DNA from 4 places in the Alteromonas sp. 4NH20-0104 genome. Region 1 is predicted to be linked to each of the others. Evidence: predicted binding sites of a transcription regulator. Region 1 holds the regulator's gene; each other region holds the start of a gene.
The links. Region 1 encodes FNR, which switches genes on or off when oxygen is low (the NO sensors DNR and NnrR bind a similar motif). Its sites were predicted from a motif close to TTGATCTAGATCAA; they were not measured.
Positions count from the first base shown of each region.

Region 2: the regulator FNR is predicted to act here: its motif matches at 2,676-2,689, upstream of phbB (acetoacetyl-CoA reductase).
Region 3: the regulator FNR is predicted to act here: its motif matches at 1,966-1,979, upstream of AC27IB_RS18265 (GbsR/MarR family transcriptional regulator).
Region 4: the regulator FNR is predicted to act here: its motif matches at 1,973-1,986, upstream of AC27IB_RS12550 (glutamate-cysteine ligase family protein).

Region 1 covers NZ_BAAJLP010000036.1:22,305-26,650, reverse strand. The annotation lists gene AC27IB_RS20440 (heavy metal translocating P-type ATPase) at 1-538, shown strand, start outside; gene ccoS (cbb3-type cytochrome oxidase assembly protein CcoS) at 548-751, shown strand; gene AC27IB_RS20430 (sulfite exporter TauE/SafE family protein) at 744-1,412, shown strand; gene fnr (fumarate/nitrate reduction transcriptional regulator Fnr) at 1,439-2,176, shown strand; gene uspE (universal stress protein UspE) at 2,299-3,216, shown strand; gene ttcA (tRNA 2-thiocytidine(32) synthetase TtcA) at 3,337-4,263, shown strand; gene rssA (patatin-like phospholipase RssA) at 4,271-4,346, shown strand, end outside.
Region 2 covers NZ_BAAJLP010000013.1:47,362-51,707, reverse strand. The annotation lists gene AC27IB_RS11045 (polyhydroxyalkanoate depolymerase) at 1-540, shown strand, start outside; gene AC27IB_RS11040 (lytic murein transglycosylase) at 605-1,897, shown strand; gene phbB (acetoacetyl-CoA reductase) at 1,937-2,659, opposite strand; gene hrpB (ATP-dependent helicase HrpB) at 2,821-4,346, opposite strand, start outside.
Region 3 covers NZ_BAAJLP010000029.1:32,229-36,574, reverse strand. The annotation lists gene AC27IB_RS18270 (cytochrome ubiquinol oxidase subunit I) at 1-1,353, opposite strand, end outside; gene AC27IB_RS18265 (GbsR/MarR family transcriptional regulator) at 1,367-1,918, opposite strand; gene AC27IB_RS18260 (hypothetical protein) at 2,110-2,916, opposite strand; gene rraA (ribonuclease E activity regulator RraA) at 3,101-3,586, opposite strand; gene AC27IB_RS18250 (phosphatase PAP2 family protein) at 3,805-4,323, shown strand; gene AC27IB_RS18245 (MJ1255/VC2487 family glycosyltransferase) at 4,325-4,346, shown strand, end outside.
Region 4 covers NZ_BAAJLP010000016.1:240-4,585, reverse strand. The annotation lists gene AC27IB_RS12555 (M14 family metallopeptidase) at 1-433, opposite strand, end outside; gene AC27IB_RS12550 (glutamate-cysteine ligase family protein) at 436-1,896, opposite strand; gene AC27IB_RS12545 (zinc-dependent metalloprotease) at 2,131-4,346, shown strand, end outside.

The sequences.
Region 1 (4,346 bases):
GGCAGCCTATGAAGTGACTGACAGCCTTAAAACCGATACGGGTGAAACCCTGGCCGGTTTAAATGCCTATCAACTCGTACTGTTAAGTGGTGATACCCAGCAAAACGTTGAAAGCCTGGCAGCTAAACTGCCGCTCGCCGTCGCCACCGGCGGCCTGACGCCAGAACAAAAATATCAGGCCGTGCAAGCGTTACAGGCACTAGGCCACAAAGTGATGATGTTGGGTGACGGTATCAACGATGCGCCGGTACTGGCCAGTGCTGATGTGTCGGTAGCTGTGGGTAACGCTACCGATATCGCCAGAAACGCCGCTGACGTAGTGTTACTGAGTGAGTCGCTGGCAACGGTGCCGGCATTACTGTCGATTGCCCAGAAAACCCGTCGCAAAATACGTCAGAACATTCTCTGGGCTCTCGGCTATAACCTGCTGATCCTGCCTTTTGCGGTATCCGGGCTATTGTTACCGTGGATGGCCGTGATCGGGATGTCATTAAGTAGTATCATAGTGGTTTCAAACTCGATCCGATTATTAAAGTAAGGCGGTAACGTGAGTATTATATATGTGCTGATCCCGTTGGCTATTATTCTGGTCGCGGTGGCCTTAGGTATCTTTTTCTGGGCCGTAAAATCCGATCAGTTTCAGGATCTTGAGCGTCAGGGCTACAGCATTTTGTTCGACGACGACTTACCCGAAGAAGAGCGTAAAAAAACCGCCAATCCCCAGGACAAGCCCCATAACGACAATGAGTGACTATGGTTTTATTTCTGCTTTTGTCGTGGGACTGGCCGGTTCACTGCATTGCGTTGGTATGTGCGGGGGCATTGCCGGGGCGTTACGTGCGGCAGTCCCCGGCGGAAAGCCGCCATTAGCCTATATATTGAGTTATAACCTCGGCCGGATTACCAGTTATGCCATTGCCGGGGCGATAACCGGTGTACTCGGTCAGGTTGCCCGTGCTTCGGTAAGCCATGGTCTGATGATATTTCAGTTGCTAAGCGCCCTTATGCTGATTGCCATGGGGTTATATTTAGCCCAGTGGTGGCGAGGCCTGGCTCGTCTGGAAAAGCTCGGCAGCGGCTTGTGGCAACGCATTCGTCCGTATTCCAAACGGTTTATTCCGTTTAAGTCCCCGGTGTCAGCTTTTCCTTATGGATTTATCTGGGGATGGCTCCCCTGCGGACTGGTGTATTCAACATTAACCTGGGCATTAGTCAGCGGTGATGGTTTATACGGAGCCGCCACTATGGCAGCCTTTGGGCTTGGCACTTTTCCCGCACTGATAGCGGTAAGCATTGGCGCTGGCTGGCTATTAAAGCTCCTACAACACCCAAAGACTAAGTCATTAGTCGCAATTTGCCTTATTATATATGCGATTTTCTTGATTTACCGCACCCTAAACGGTAATAATTGAGCGACGCCCACACGGAGACGTAATCTATGTCAAAAGGCTCAGAATTTTCTATTCATTGTCAGAGCTGTAGTTTCAGCCATTTGTGCCTGCCGGTTTCGTTAAATAAAACCGAACTCGATTCGCTGGATGATATTATCGAGCGCAAAAAGCCGCTGCATAAGCACGATAAACTGGTGAAAGCCGGTGATAAATTTAATTCGCTTTATGCAGTACGCGCTGGCTCATTTAAATCGTTCGTCAGTAGCAAGGACGGCGAAGAACAAATTATTGGTTTTCATTTTCCCGGTGACATTATCGGTTTCGATGCCCTGCGCGAAAACGCTCACCAAAGCTATACGCAAGCGCTGGAAACAGCCATGGTTTGCGAATTACCTTATGAAACGCTGGATAAAATGGCGGTACAGTTCCCTAAACTGCGTCATCAGATCATGAGTTTTATGAGTGCTGAAATTAAGCAGGATCACGACCTGATGATGTTGCTGAACAAACGCACTGCAGAAGAGCGACTGATCTATTTCCTGGCGCATCTGTCTAAACGGTTTGAAGACCGCGGATTTTCACCTCGTCAGTTTAACCTCAGTATGACCCGTAATGAGATTGGTAATTACCTGGGATTAACCGTTGAAACGATTTCCCGGCTGTTAACCCGTTTCCAGAAGGAAGGCATTATTAAGGTTGATGGCAAACTCATCACTATCATCGATTTCGAAGCGATGGACAATAAACTGCATAGTATGGATATACCTTCCACCACTGTCAGTTAATCGCTTCTCAGGCTGTTTTTCTCCGGTATTTATCTATAACTTGATCCCGAACAAGTCAGAAACTGGAGAAACAGCGACTCACGTCGTACACTCATAATGAGTACTTCGCACGGAGAGTCGTTATGATTGATTACACCAACATTCTGGCCGTTGTTGAACCTGAAAGGGAAAACCAACCCGCCATCTCCAGAGCCATTGAACTGGCTGAAAAAACCGGCGCGAAAATTACCGCCCTGATGACTATCTACGATTTCTCCTACGAGATGACCACGATGCTTTCTGGTGAGGAACGCGAGGCGATGCGTCAGGCAGTAGTCAATGAGAGAACCGCCTGGCTCAAAGAGCAACTGGCTGTCTATGGCCAGCCCATCGAAGCAACGGTTGAATGGAACAACCGCCCTTACGAGGCGATCATCAAATATGCCCTGGCCAGTCAGGCCGATATTGTGGTGAAAGCCACCCGCTCTCATGATGATTTGCGCTCGGTTATTTTTACTCCCACCGATTGGCATCTGGTGCGCAAGTGCCCTACTCCGGTTTTGCTGGTTAAAGAGCATGACTGGCCTCAGGATGGCAAGATTGTGGCAGCCGTTAATGTAGGGACGGAATACCGTGAGCATGCCCAGTTAAACGATCGGCTCACCACTATTGCACAGGATTACGCAAAGCTGCTCAGCGGCCATGTGCACCTGGCCAATTGTTATCCGGGCACACCACTTAATATTGCCATTGAAGTGCCGGAGTTCGATCCGGAGTCTTACAATGCCTCGGTGAAAAACCATCATCTGGAAGAGATGGAGAAGCACAGCAGCAAATACTGCATTCCATTGGACAACTGCCATGTTAAGGAAGGCCTGCCTGAAAAAGTGATCCCACAGGTGGCCAGCGAACTCGACGCCGAGCTGGTGATCATTGGCACCGTTGGTCGCGTTGGCATTTCTGCCGCGCTGATCGGAAATACTGCCGAGCATGTTATCGATGAACTCAATTGTGATGTACTGGCGGTTAAGCCCGAAGGCTTTGAAAGCCCGGTGAGCTAAAGCAAATTGGGCGTGGCAGTTTTACCGGCTGCCACGCTGAACTCTGACATTAATCAGGGATGCAGCCTCCTCTGGCTTCACGTATAATGGCGCCCATCGCAATATGGGTCTTTCTTTATCATGAGTTTAAACATCAACAACGCCGCACCGGCAACGCAAACCAAGCAAAAATACAGCTTTAATAAACTACAGAAGCGCTTGCGCCGTAATGTCGGTAAAGCCATCGACGACTTTGGCATGATTGAGGATGGCGATAAGGTTATGGTGTGCTTATCCGGTGGTAAAGACAGCTATACTATGCTGGACGTGCTGATGTATTTACAACGTATTGCGCCCATCAGCTTTGACATCGTGGCGGTCAATCTTGATCAGAAACAACCCGGTTTCCCTGAGCATATTCTCCCTGGGTATTTGCAAACGCTGGGCGTAGATTATCGGATTGTTGAGGAAGACACTTACTCAATAGTGAAAGACAAAATCCCGGAGGGCAAAACCACCTGCTCTCTTTGCTCACGGTTACGCCGCGGCATTTTGTACCGCACGGCTACAGAGCTGGGCGCCACCAAAATAGCTCTTGGCCATCACCGTGACGATATGCTCGAGACCCTGTTTCTAAACATGTTTCATGGTGGCAAGTTAAAATCCATGCCGCCGAAACTGGTCAGTGATGATGGCCGCCATGTGGTGATCCGCCCCCTGGCGTATTGCACTGAGCGGGATATTGAAAAATACGCTACAGCGGTTGAATTTCCGATTATTCCCTGTAACTTATGTGGTTCACAGGAAAATCTGCAGCGGCAGAACATCAAAATGATGTTACAGGACTGGAACAAGCGTTTCCCTGGCCGCATCGAGTCCATGTTCAGGGCTCTACAAAATGTGACGCCTTCTCATCTGGTTGATAAAAACCTTCATGACTTCAAAGCCATAAAAGCAACAGGCGAAGCGCAACCCGATGGTGACATTGCCTTTGATGCGCCCGAATTTGAATCAGCGAGTCGTTCTGACACTGCAGAATCCATTAATATCGTAAACTTGACGGAATAAGGTTGCTATGAAAATAGGCATCGCTCTGGGCTCAGGTGCAGCCCGCGGTTGGGCTCACATTGGTGTGATCCAGGCACTGGAAA
Region 2 (4,346 bases), on a different contig from region 1:
TTTCGCAATGTGGCCATCATGAGTGTGCCTCATGGCTATCCCGGTGAAGGTCGCAAGGTCTATCCAGGCTTTATGCAGCTCGGTGGTTTCATTAGCATGAACCACAAATCACACATGCAAAAATATATCGATTTCTACCAGAACCTGTTTATGGGTGAGGAAGAAGATGCCGACCGTTTCCGGGCATTCTACGATGAATATCTGGCCGTGCTGGATATGCCGGCAGAGTTTTACCTGGAAACCATTGAACGGGTTTTCAAAAACAACGAAGTTGCCCGCGGCGCCATTACTTACAAAGGACACCCGGTTAACTTCGAAGCCATCGACAACACGCCTTTATTGACGGTTGAAGGTGCTAATGACGATATTTGTGGCCTGGGTCAAACGGAAGCTGCTCAGCAGTTATGCAAAAGCATTCCTAAATCCAAACGCAAGCATCACGTCCAGCAGGGCGCTGGTCACTACGGTATTTTTAGTGGCTCTCAGTTCCGCAAACATATTCGTCCGCTAATCACCGATTTTATTCATAAATTTGCCTGACGTTATCTCGCCCATGCTAGCAACTTAGGTTAGCATGGGTGCACTTAATTTCAGGGAGAATTCTATGCGCTTTGTTCCCCGCTGCACAGCCGCTAAAGGTCAGCGGTTGTTCCCACGGTTAACCTCCTGTTTTATGTTGTCACTGGCTGCGTTGAGTTTTCAACCTTTAGCCTATGCTCAGCAAAATGACGAAGAACAACCCACTACGAATGACGATCCGGTGCAGACCTTTAACGTCTGTAAACAAAGCCTGCAACAGTCAGCTATAGAAGCCGGTATTACGCCAGCCATTGCAGAGCAGGTATTTGCCAATATTAACTATCAGCCTCGAGTGATTGAACTGGATCGGAGTCAGCCGGAGTTTGTGCAAACCTTTCCCAGCTATTTCAGCAAAAGGGTTAATGACTGGCGAATCAACAAAGGGCGTCAGCTTGCCGGCGAACACAAAGTATTGTTGCAGGACCTTGTAAAACAATACGGCATTCCGGCACAGTACCTACTGGCATTTTGGGGCCTGGAAACCAATTTTGGTGGCTACAAAGGTAAGATGCCGGTACTGGATTCATTGGCTACCCTGGCCTGCGATCCGCGTCGCAGCACGTTTTTCACCCGCGAATTATTAACGGCCGTTAAGTTACTGGAAGCACAGTCTCTGGAGCAGGAAAAAATGGTAGGTTCCTGGGCGGGAGCCATGGGGCATACCCAGTTTATGCCATCTGCCTATGCCAACTACGCCATAGACGGCGACGGCGACGGACAAATTAATCTTTGGGACAGCGAAGCGGACGCCTTAACCTCGGCAGCCAACTTCCTTTCCCAGTTAGGCTGGCAACCGGGCTTTCGCTGGGGCAGAGAAGTTCAACTGCCCGTTGGATTTGACTACTCACTGCTGGGCTACTCCAAACGCCGCACTGTGACTGACTGGGATGAACTCGGGGTCACTCGCGCCAACGGTAACGCCCTGGGTAATAGCGATATGAATGCCTATTTAGTGATGCCTGCCGGTCATGAAGGACCTACCTTTCTGGCGTATCCTAACTTCAGAGTGATTATGCGCTGGAACAATTCAGAGTTTTACGCCATTGCCGTAGGCCGACTGGCAGACAGAATTGCTGGCGACGGGGAATTAGTGGCGTCATTGCCGCCTTTGCCTAATTACCGCCGGGACGACATTAAAACCCTGCAGGAGCAACTAAACCTGAAAGGCATTGATGTAGGTGGAGCAGATGGCATATTAGGCCCAGCGACCCGTGAAGGGATCCGCGAATTTCAGCGCCGTACCGACATGATTGCCGATGGCTTTCCGTCGCTCGCGGTAATGGAAGCCTTGGGCATTAATGTTACCCCGACCTCCTGACACCTAAAAACAAGCCGGGCGATGCCCGGCTTTGTTCTTTTAATACATGTGTTGGCCGCCGTTTATCGACAGTGTTGAACCTGTGATAAAGCTGGACTCATCTTTGATTAGAAATAGCACACCGTCAGCGATGTCTTCCGGCTTACCTAAACGGCCTACCGGGATCCGCGCAACGATTTTCTTGAGTACGTCTTCTGGCACCGCACGTACCATATCCGTGTCGATATAGCCTGGAGCAATAGCGTTTACGGTAATGCCTTTACCAGCGCCTTCCTGAGCAAGTGCTTTGGTGAAACCATGGATCCCTGATTTCGCTGCAGCATAGTTAACCTGGCCATACTGACCAGCCTGTCCGTTGATTGAGCCAATATTAACAATACGGCCAAAAGAGCGTTCGCGCATACCTTCAATTACCGCCCGGCAGGTGTTAAAACAAGATGCCAGGTTGGTTTGAATGACCGCGTTCCACTGCTCAAAGGTCATACGATGCATGGTGCCGTCACGAGTGATACCCGCGTTGTTGATCAGTACATCAACCGGGCCAAAATCCGACTCGATCTGCTCTATAGCAGCTTTGGTTTTATCGAAATCTGACACGTCAAACTTCATCGCAGCAATACCGGTTCGTTCGGTAAATTCCTGTGCTGCCTGATCGTTTCCGCCGTAGTTAGCCACTACGGTATAACCCGCATTCTTTAGTGTCGTACAGATTGCTTCACCAATACCGCGTGTTCCACCTGTAACGAGTGCTACTCTGCTCATGCTATTTCCTTCTTGTTTGATATTGCTCAACGTACAACTGATTACTATATAATCATCTATAGCTCGAATATTCCACCGTGAAAATCAGACGTTGGTCTATAAACTATTCTCCTGGTCAATAGCCTATTAGGTCTATATGACATTTTAATAATAGTATTCAGTTACTTATTCTTCGTTGTTTTAACTGAAGGAATTGAAGTGGTCGGATCTTCGGGCCAGTAATGTTTGGGATACCGGCCTTTCATGTCTTTTCTCACTTCCGCATAGCTGCCCTGCCAGAATCGTGGTAAGTCATTGGTGGTTTGAATCGGTCGACTGGCCGGCGACAGCAGTTCAACCGTCACAGTCTGGCGTCCCTGCCCCACAGTTACCGGCGCCGCACTACCATACATTTCCTGCATCTTGACTGACAGCACAACGCGGCTTTCACTTTCATACCGTAATCGACGAACACTGCCGCTGGGTACTTTCAAGCTCATGGGCAGATGCAGTTCAATAGCCTGACGCAGTGGCCAGGCTAACGTCTGGAGAACGACCTCCGGCCAGTGAACTTTTTGCAACTGACCCAGTGACTTACACCGACCCAACGCAGATTGCACCTCATCCTGGTCAAGCATCCACTGAGCATCTATATCCGGCCAGGGGGCATTGCCCTCATAACCACCGGAAACAATATTGAGTTCACGAGCCATAGTCAGCCGATTTAAGGTCTCTTCCAACTCGTTAAAGAATGGCCAGTCTTTAATGTTTCTATCACACAGCCAGTCCTTCCAGCATTGGATCCGTTGCGCTTCACCGAGCCTTGCCAGTGGTCTGCGAGACAGAAGTATTTGTTTGAAGTAACACCGTTCCTCGGCTTTTATGGCATCGCTTTGGGCATCATAAAATGCATACTGCTCGGTCCTGATAAGCGCCGCAAAGTGACTAAAAATGACTGACTCTTCAATTGGCTGGGCCAAACGGATAAGTAAATTAGCGCCTTTGCGCTGTCCGCTTAATACCGCCAGCCAGGGCTGCTCAGCAGGGGACGGCTGAACCAACTCAGCGCCGGTTCCCATCGCCAGCTTAAACTCCTGCAGGTTCCGCGCCCTGGCAATCCATCCGGGCTTCGCAAGGCTAACAGCGAGTCCGATACTCTGCTCTGACACATGCAGGATATCTGCTATTGTATTTTGGTAACCCAGGAGGCGGGCATACCGCGCCGCCTGGCGACTCACCGATTGCCTTTGCTGGGGAGTCAGGCAGCGAATCACCTCGCTTATCACCCACTGGTCTGTGCGTGGTGACTCCTCGGCCAACGCTGTCACCACACAACCGGCGATTAGCAAAGACTGATCGTCGCTCAGCTCAGCTTCATCCTTGAGTTGTAACAGCATACTGGCAAATCTGGGGTCAACCGGTAGTCGCAGACTCGCCTTTCCAAGTGGCGTGATGCGCTTTTGCCCATCGAGCAAATTCAATTCCTGCAAAGATTGGCTAGCGGCATTCAGTTGGGCCTCGCTGGGGAGATCCAATAAAGGCAGTGCTTCAAGGGCGGTGCCCCAGTCGGCACTATGCAGCACCAGAGGAGTGATATCTTCAGTCCGTATGGCGGGCTGGGAAAACTCTGCCAGACGGCTGTGTGATTCTTTGCTCCAAAGGCGATAACAGATCCCTTCCTGCACCCTTCCCGCCCGGCCTTTTCGTT
Region 3 (4,346 bases), on a different contig from region 1:
GGCAATATCGAGTTTATTGGTATGTTTTTCGTCAGCGTCTCCCTTGCTAATTTCTTCGATACCTACAGACTTCCGGCACATCAACGTCAGCGTGCGGATATAAGCCACCATCAGCACGGCATAGATCACCGCGTATAGCGTGAACGATAAGCCAATATTCTGAGGCGGCAAACCAGTAACAGCATCAGCGGTGCGCAAAACGCCACTGACGAGGTAAGGCTGACGGCCGACTTCAGTAACATACCAGCCGGCCAGGGTTGCCACCCAGCCACTAAAGCTCATAGCGATAAACAGCTTGCCTAACCAGTCGGGCAATTCCCCCCGGCGGAACAGATAATAAGCGCCCGCCCAGGCGGCTAACAGCATAAGTACACCCATACCAACCATCACCCTGAAGGAATAAAACACCGGCGCGACAGGCGGATGCTCGCCACGAAACTCATTTAAACCTTTAATTTCCCCATCCAACTCATGGGTAAGAATAAAACTGGCCAGATTCGGAATGGCAAGCTCGGCATGGTTAGTTCGCTCCTGCTCGTCCGGAATGGCAAATAACAGCAACGGCGCGCCTTGCTCAGTTTCCCAAACCCCTTCCATAGCCGCCACTTTTTGTGGCTGATGTTCAAGGGTATTTAAACCGTGCATGTCGCCCGCCAGTATTTGTAACGGAATGAGCACCGCCGCTGTATACGTGGCCGTTTTAAGGGCGAGTTTAGGAGCAATTTTGTTATCGCCAATGAGCAGACGATAGGCCGATAATCCCGCAATTAAAAAGCTGGCAGTGAGTCCGGAAGCCAGCAACATGTGGCTGAAACGATAAGGAAAAGAGGGATTAAAAATAATCGCCGACCAGTCTTTCGCATAGATTACCCCATCTATTACTTCGTGCCCCTGGGGGGTGTGCAACCAGCTGTTGAGTGACAGGATCCAGAACGCCGATAACGTGGTACCCGCGGCCACGACAAAAGTGGCCAGCGTGTGTAACCAGTTAGGCACCCGACGCATACCAAACAGCATGATGCCCAAAAAGGTGGCTTCCAGGAAAAACGCGGTGAGGACTTCATAGCCCAGCAGCGGGCCGGCAATATTACCGGCTTTTTCCATAAAACCGGGCCAGTTGGTGCCGAATTGAAAAGACATGGTAACGCCCGAGACAACCCCTAAGGCAAAGGTCAGGGCAAATACCCGTACCCAGAAACGGTAAATCCGCATCCATACCGGATGCCCACTCAGATTAGAGCGAAGTTTGAAATAAAATAAGAACCATCCCAGTGCGATAGTGATGGTAGGAAAGAGAATATGAAAACTGATATTCAGAGCAAACTGTAGCCTGGATAGTATCAATGCATCCACGATGCGCTCCTGTTTAGTTAGATTTGGCTGGCAGGAGCTTGTCTTTAAGCTCCAGAATGCGGCCAACCCCGGCACCGAGTTTCATTAAGGTGTCGAGTTTTTCCGGGCCCAGGTTCTGTAACTCCTGAGACCAGGCGGTCACCGACTCGAGTAGATCGTGTATTTCATTTAAGCGGGCCTGCACGGCTATGTCTTTTTCACCATTTGGTGTGTCCATCATCAAATCGCGCAGCAGCGACATGGTGGGGTCGATCTCCCGTTTACGACGCTCCTCGAACACCCGGTTAGCCAGCACCCAGATAGTGCCCGCCGGAACGAAAAACTCCTTCCGTTCACCCGGTACATGATGTTGCTTAATAAGCTGCCATGATTGCAGCTCTTTAAGGCCCATACTGGTGTTACCTCTTGAGATACTTAACGCGTCAGCAATTTCCTGCGCCGACAATGGCTCTTCATGTAATACGATGAGCGCGAGAATTTGACCAACCGTGCGGTTAAATCCCCAACGATTGCCCATTTCCCCAAAATGCATAACAGCAGAAGTAACCAGTGATGACATGTTCATTTTTAACTTCTAAGGTTTCAGTAATTTCTGAAAGTTTAGATCGAACTTTGATGTAGATCAATAAATATTGACGTCCGGCAGCATGTTTGGGCCAGCCTTAAGCGCCTCGAAGTTCGGGGGAATGACGTAGAGACAGCCCCTCGGGACAGACCCCCGGGGCAATCAAGCAAAGCGTTCGCAGGCAGGTTTACCTAGCGTACTTTATTCCAAAGGTTTTGATTTTTCTTAAATGAAAAGTAATCCGCCGGTTCCCAGAAGGCCGGGATCAGATCGTCGACGGCTTCCGGCGAAAAGTTCCCCGATAACTGACTCATAATTTCCATCAGGCGCTCGCGCCCAATCCGCATTAATTTCTTGCGATTGGCCGGAAAAAACAGATTACTCGACTTTTTGATCACTTCGTCGCTACCCGAGCTAATATAAGACAGGTTTCTGGTGACCGGCCGCCCCACCGGCTCAGCAGGATGCGCTGGGTTTAAGCGGGTTACAATAGCGCATTCATACTGCTCACGGTCTATTCCCTTTTCAGTGCGCGGAATGTAAGTCACGCCAAATCCCAGGGGGAAATAACCCACAATCTGCACAAACGCTTTAGCTAACTCAGTATTAAGCGCCCCTTTCTTAGCCAGCTGCTCAATAAACACATACCCTTTGGGCAGGCTTTTCTTTGAGAAATCCGGCTTGGTGGAGAGCACTATGGAGGTATATATCTGCGGTATTTTAACCAGTTCACCCACGCCAACTTTCGACAAATAGGTGTCTTTCAGAAGGGTGAGCATAAAGCCGTTCAGGGCTGTATGGCGCTGGACAAAACGGTCCCGCTCGGTTTTGTCGTTACCAATATAACGCGGTATCCCCAAGGCATTTTTCAGATACTCCAGAGTTTGTGTGAAGTTAATCTTGAGTAATTGTTTACGGGTAGGCTCATCGAGCACCCGAAACTCATCGAGCTTACCATCCTCGCCATGCAAAATAGACAAGGCTTCTGGCGACTGCAAACCGATATCCTGCAGTAAAGCACAGCTAAAGATGAAGATGGTTGCCTGAATATGGCAGCGATGCAGAGAAAGACAGTGGGGGACACAAATTAAAGGCACGACCTGACGTAGCCATATCGCGCGTCAGGCATCAAACAGCAGAAAAACGAAATGTCAGCAGCAAAGCGGTGGCAAAGCCACTCGCTTAATCGATATCGAGTGGCTCAGGAGACAGGATAACGCCGGTACTGTCGGCGTACAGGTGGTCTTCCGGCAAAAAGGTAACGCCGCCAAAATTGACCGGTACGTCAATATCACCGGTGCCCTGGCTATCGGCATTCACTGGAATGGAATTAACCGCCAGGATGCCAAGGTCGAAATCAGACAGGCTGTCCACTTCCCGAACACAGCCATAACACACCACGCCTTCCCAGTTATTTTCAACCGCCAGTTGGGCAGATTCAGCATCAAACAGCGCGCGACGAAGAGAGCCACCGCCATCAATCAATAATACTTTACCATCGCCAGGCTCAGTGAGTACCCGGTCGACTAATTCCCTGTCCTCAAAACACTTCACCGTGGTAATTTCACCACCAAATGAATAACGACCGCCATAACTGGTGAAAATGGGATCGACCACGTCCACGTTATCGGCGAATAAATCACATAACTCAGAAGTGTTATAGTCCATGTTTATACCCTGTTGGTAAGCTAGGTTTTCGCGTTTTAGCATAGCACCCTATCAGTGATAACGCCTAGCACCGAAATTGATTTTACTCACAAAAAATTTGATTTCGCTCTACCTTCCGTCAATTGCCCGCGGCTGTCATAAACCTTTAGCAAAACTGTCACTTGTGTTTCATGAACACTTTTTAACCTGATAGCGTTGAAGAATAGGAGCCGCGTGAGATGGGCCTGAAAAATATAACCAAATACGATACTGCAATCTTTCACTGGTTGTACGATCTGACCAAGCACCGCGATTGCCGGGCCATTGTCTGGCTGTCTCGGACCGGTGACGGCTATCTGTATTTTGTTATCGGCCTGCTGCTGATGTGTTTTGAACCTGAGCATGGCGAGATTTTTTTGTACACCGCATTAATGGCCTATGGTCTGGAACTGCCGATTTATGTGGTATTGAAAAAGGCGTTTAAACGCCCCCGTCCGTGCGATTTTCTGGTTAACCTGACCGCTCACGTGACGCCATCAGATAAATTCAGCTTGCCATCCGGCCACACCGCTGCGGCCTGTTTAATGGCAACAATTATTGCATTTTACTACCCGCCCTTTGCATTGCTGGCCTACACCTGGGCCAGTCTGATTGGTTTATCCCGCATTCTGCTGGGCGTCCACTACCCTACGGATGTCATTGCAGGTGCCTTACTGGGCCTCACCATTGCCCAACTGAGTCTGACTATTCTGGTTTAACATGAAAATACTCTATGGCGTAC
Region 4 (4,346 bases), on a different contig from region 1:
GCACATCAATGATGGCTTCCGGGGCTAAATCGACCAGATAATCAAGTACCTGCTTGGCTAACATCCCGGGCGCATCATTATAGGGAGGTTTAAAGCAGCGATTGATATCCCGGGTATCGGGTAAAGCCCGGTGAGTAAACAATGGCTCGTGCAGGGCTGCGCCAACCGAGACCACAATAAAAGTGGTGTCGGCGTAGGGTTTAAAACCTTCTTTTAGCAGGCGGTGCAAGGCCTGAAAGCCGGATGGCTCGTTGCCATGTAACAGCGTTGTGACAGCTCGTTTCCTGCGGGTTCGGCCGGGTATAAAAATAATCGCCGGGCCTCCCAGCATCTGCAGAAAACTCACGCTGGAGTCGGGAATTTGCTGCGGCGCCGGTGCGTGCAGTATTTTAAAGCCGGTTAATACGGGTGTGGCTAATCTGGCAGTTCCCATTGCTACTCCCAATAGGCCACAGGTTCACCGCTGTGGCTCAGTTGATAGTACCGGCGACACAGTTCGCTAAGTACTTTGGATTCAGGATATTGGCTCATCAAGGTTTTATACGTGTTCAACTGCCACAGTGCGCCGGTTTGTCGTGCAGCCAGACGATGTTCAATGATCCCCAGGTAATGATCCCGCTCTTCCCGGCTCACACCAATCTTCGCCAGTCCATCATCTGCCTTGCCAATTAAATCTGACAGGATAGCGGTGACTTTGTATTCCTTGAGCTGATGCTGATGTTTTTGCGGCCACAGGATGTGTGCATTCAGGCCTGACTGAGCACAGCGGTAAAAGTTATATTCGGTATAGCGAAAGGGCAGGCGCTGCAGATAGTCTTCAATGTGATCGGACAAGGCTTCGACCAGGCCAATCTGCAACGCGGCATTAGCCAGCATATCCTGATTTGTGGGGCCCGCGGGTAAGCTGCGGTATTCAATTCGAACGTGACCATTCTCGCCCGGTTCGAACACCGCGCGGTTCCAGCTCCATACCGTACCGTGATGTAAATTCAGTTCGGCAAAAGGTTTACTGTCACCATGTAAGCGCTCGGATACAACGGGCAATACCGCAGGGTAAAGGGCGACACTTTCGGTCAGGCAATCCGTAATGCCGTTGCGTAACCAGCCATGGCCGTAGCTCACCCGGGCAGGCTGACGCCATTGGGTAGCATTGGTATCGCGGTAATCGATGGCTTGTTTAAATAAAGCAATGCGGGTTTCCTGCCATAGTCGTTTGCCCATGAAAAAGGGCGAATTACCGGCCAGGGCAAGCACTAAAGGTGAAATCAGCTGGGCCGCATTATAGCAGTCGGTAAACCGGTCATGGGCAATGCGGTGGTGCAACTGAAAAGAAGTATTCGCGCCTTCAAGGGTCACATCGTCACAGGTGGTTCGCACCACATCCTGGCCGTGAATATCGATATCAAAAGGCGCACCGCGCTGCTCACTGAGTTCGTGGGTGAGGGCTTTATACCGGGGCCGGTTAGTCAGGTAATCTTCGGTTAAATGGCTGCTGGCCAGGGTGGGCAGGATGCCGATTGCCATGGCGTGTCCATCAAACAGACTGGCGGTCTGGTCGACCACGCGACTGGCTTTGTCCAACTGTTGCTGAAGCTGCGAAAACGGGGTGCCGGCTGCATCAACAGGATCGAGATTAAACTCCAGATTATATTGATTTAATTCTTCCTGCAGACCCTTAATACGGGCTTTATCGAGAATAGCTTCATTGATGGGCGCGGGGTTAAACTGGCGATTAACCAGGTAAAACTCCAGCTCTGCACCGAGGCTGACTGCCTGGCTGTTATAACAGTCGCGGGTGAGCTCGTGTCTGACCTCACACAACTGTGCCTGCACACGTTGGTCGAACAGTGCGCGTTGTGCGTCGGTAAAATCATGCTGTTGAAAATTAAGACCCATGCTATCTCTGCGTCAGTTAACATTATTAAGTGTAGCCTATCGCTTAGCAGAGTAACGAGGGGCAGCATATTGCTCCTTGATGCAGATCAAGCCAGATCACAACTGACCCGGCTGCGAAATAATGTTTGCGTTAAATCAAAAATATCTGCGCGGGTGATTGGTCGGTGGTTCTGGCGGTTTGGTCAGTCGCGACTGGATTTATTCGCCTGCTTTGGGTAGCGTAAAGTTTTACTTATGATCATTTCGAATCCGGAGGGAATCCCGTTGCGCGTTCATGTTTTGCTAGCCAGTGTGGCGCTGATGGTTATTTCGCCTGTATGGGCTGAATCCATCGCATCCTTTACCAAAGATATGCAAAAGCAGGCGGGGTTTATCCCCGTGTATTACAACCACGACGATGATAAAATTTATCTGCAAATCAATGCCGTTGATGAACCTTTATTGTTCAAGTCCAGTTTGCCCCATGGCGTAGGTTCTAACGATATTGGTCTGGATCGCGGGCAGTTAGGCGCTACTCGGCTGGTGCAATTTGAGCAATATGGTAATAAATTGCTGCTCAAACAGCTGAACACCGAATACCGGGCCAGTGCCGATAATGCTGCCGAGCGAGCCAGTATTGATGAGGCGTTTGCCGACTCGGTGATTGCCGGTTTTACCATTGTGGCTAACGATGATGAAAGCGTTTTAATTGACTATACCAGTCAGTTACTCAGTGATATCCACGGCGTGGCCGAACGTCTGAAAGCCCGCCAGCAGGGAGCGTTTAAGGCTGATCCGCAACGCAGTGGCGTTTATTTACCGCGGACCAAAGCGTTTCCGTTAAATACCGAACTGGAAGCATTAATTACCTTTGGTGGTAAAGGAACCGGGGCTTATCTACGGCAGGTTACGCCGGATGCCGACAGCGTTAGCGTACACATGCATCACTCTTTTATCGCCTTACCCGATTCAGGTTATGAGCCCCGCGAATTCCACCCGTTTTCCGGTTATTGGAAACACAGCTGGCAGGACTACTCGGCGCCCATAACTGAACCATTGGAGCAGGCCTATATTCGTCGCCACCGGTTGGCTAAAAAAGACCCTTCAGCGGCCATCAGTGAAGCCGTTGAACCGATCGTTTATTACCTCGATCCGGGTATTCCGGAGCCAGTGATGAGTGCGCTGAAAGACGGTGCAAGCTGGTGGAATCAGGCCTTCGAAGCGGCCGGCTATAAAGAGGCTTTCCAGGTTAAAGTGTTACCGGCAGATGCCGACCCCATGGATGTTCGTTATAACGTGATTAACTGGGTACACCGGGCCACCCGAGGCTGGTCTTATGGCTCCTCGGTGGTTGATCCGCGCACCGGTGAAATCATTAAAGGCCATGTAACCCTCGGCTCATTACGGGTACGTCAGGATTATCTGATTGCATTGGGATTAACCAGTCCGTTTAGCGGCGATAGTGAAGTGACCACCGCACAAAAAGAAATGGCGCTGGCGCGAATTCGCCAGTTGTCTGCGCACGAGGTGGGTCATACGCTGGGCATTGCCCATAATTTTGCCGCCAGTGAAAACGGTCGTGAGTCGGTGATGGATTATCCTCACCCTAAAATCGAAATCGCCGGCAATAAACTGTCGCTGGCTAATGCCTACGACACCGGCATGGGGGAGTGGGATAATTATGTGATTGCTTATGGTTACCAGGACTTCGCCGAAAACAGCGATGCTGAAAAGGCGCTCAAGGCTATGGTAGTCGGGGCGCGTGAAGCCGGTCTTAGTTATAAGTCTGATGCCGATGCCAGAGCCTCTCGTCACGCTTCTGCCGATGGCCATATGTGGGACAACGGAACGAACCCGCTGGCTGAATACGATCATCTGTTGCAGGTTCGGGACATAGCACTGTCCAACATGGGACTGAACACGATTGCTAAAGGTAGCAGTTTATCCTCTTTGGAAAATGCGCTGGTACCGGTTTATTTGTTACACCGTTATCAGTTGGAAGCAGTGGCTAAGCAGGTCGGCGGTATTCAGTATTTTTACGAGAATAAGGGCGATCTGGATAAGCCCATGGGCGTGAAGCTGGTGCCGTCAGAAACCCAGGTAGAGGCCATGATGCGCTTGATTGATGCGTCGAGTGCTGAAGTGCTTAAAATGCCGGAGCAATTGTTAGGCCTGATACCCCCGCCTACTTTTGCTGAAGCCGAAACCCGCGAGCAATTTAATGGCCGGTTAGGCCGGGTGTTCGACCCCATTTCTGCTGCAGAAAGCGCCGCGGCATTTAGTCTGGAACTGCTGTTACATCCCGAACGGTTAAATCGTCTGGCTTATCAGCACAGTCGTCAGGCCAGTATTCCGGGAGTGGATGACTTGATCCGCAAGATTTTCTCGGTCCATTTTTATCGTCAGCCGGAACCCAGTGATAATCTGGTGGCGCGACTTCAAATGGTGGCGTTACAAAGTGTGATGCAGTC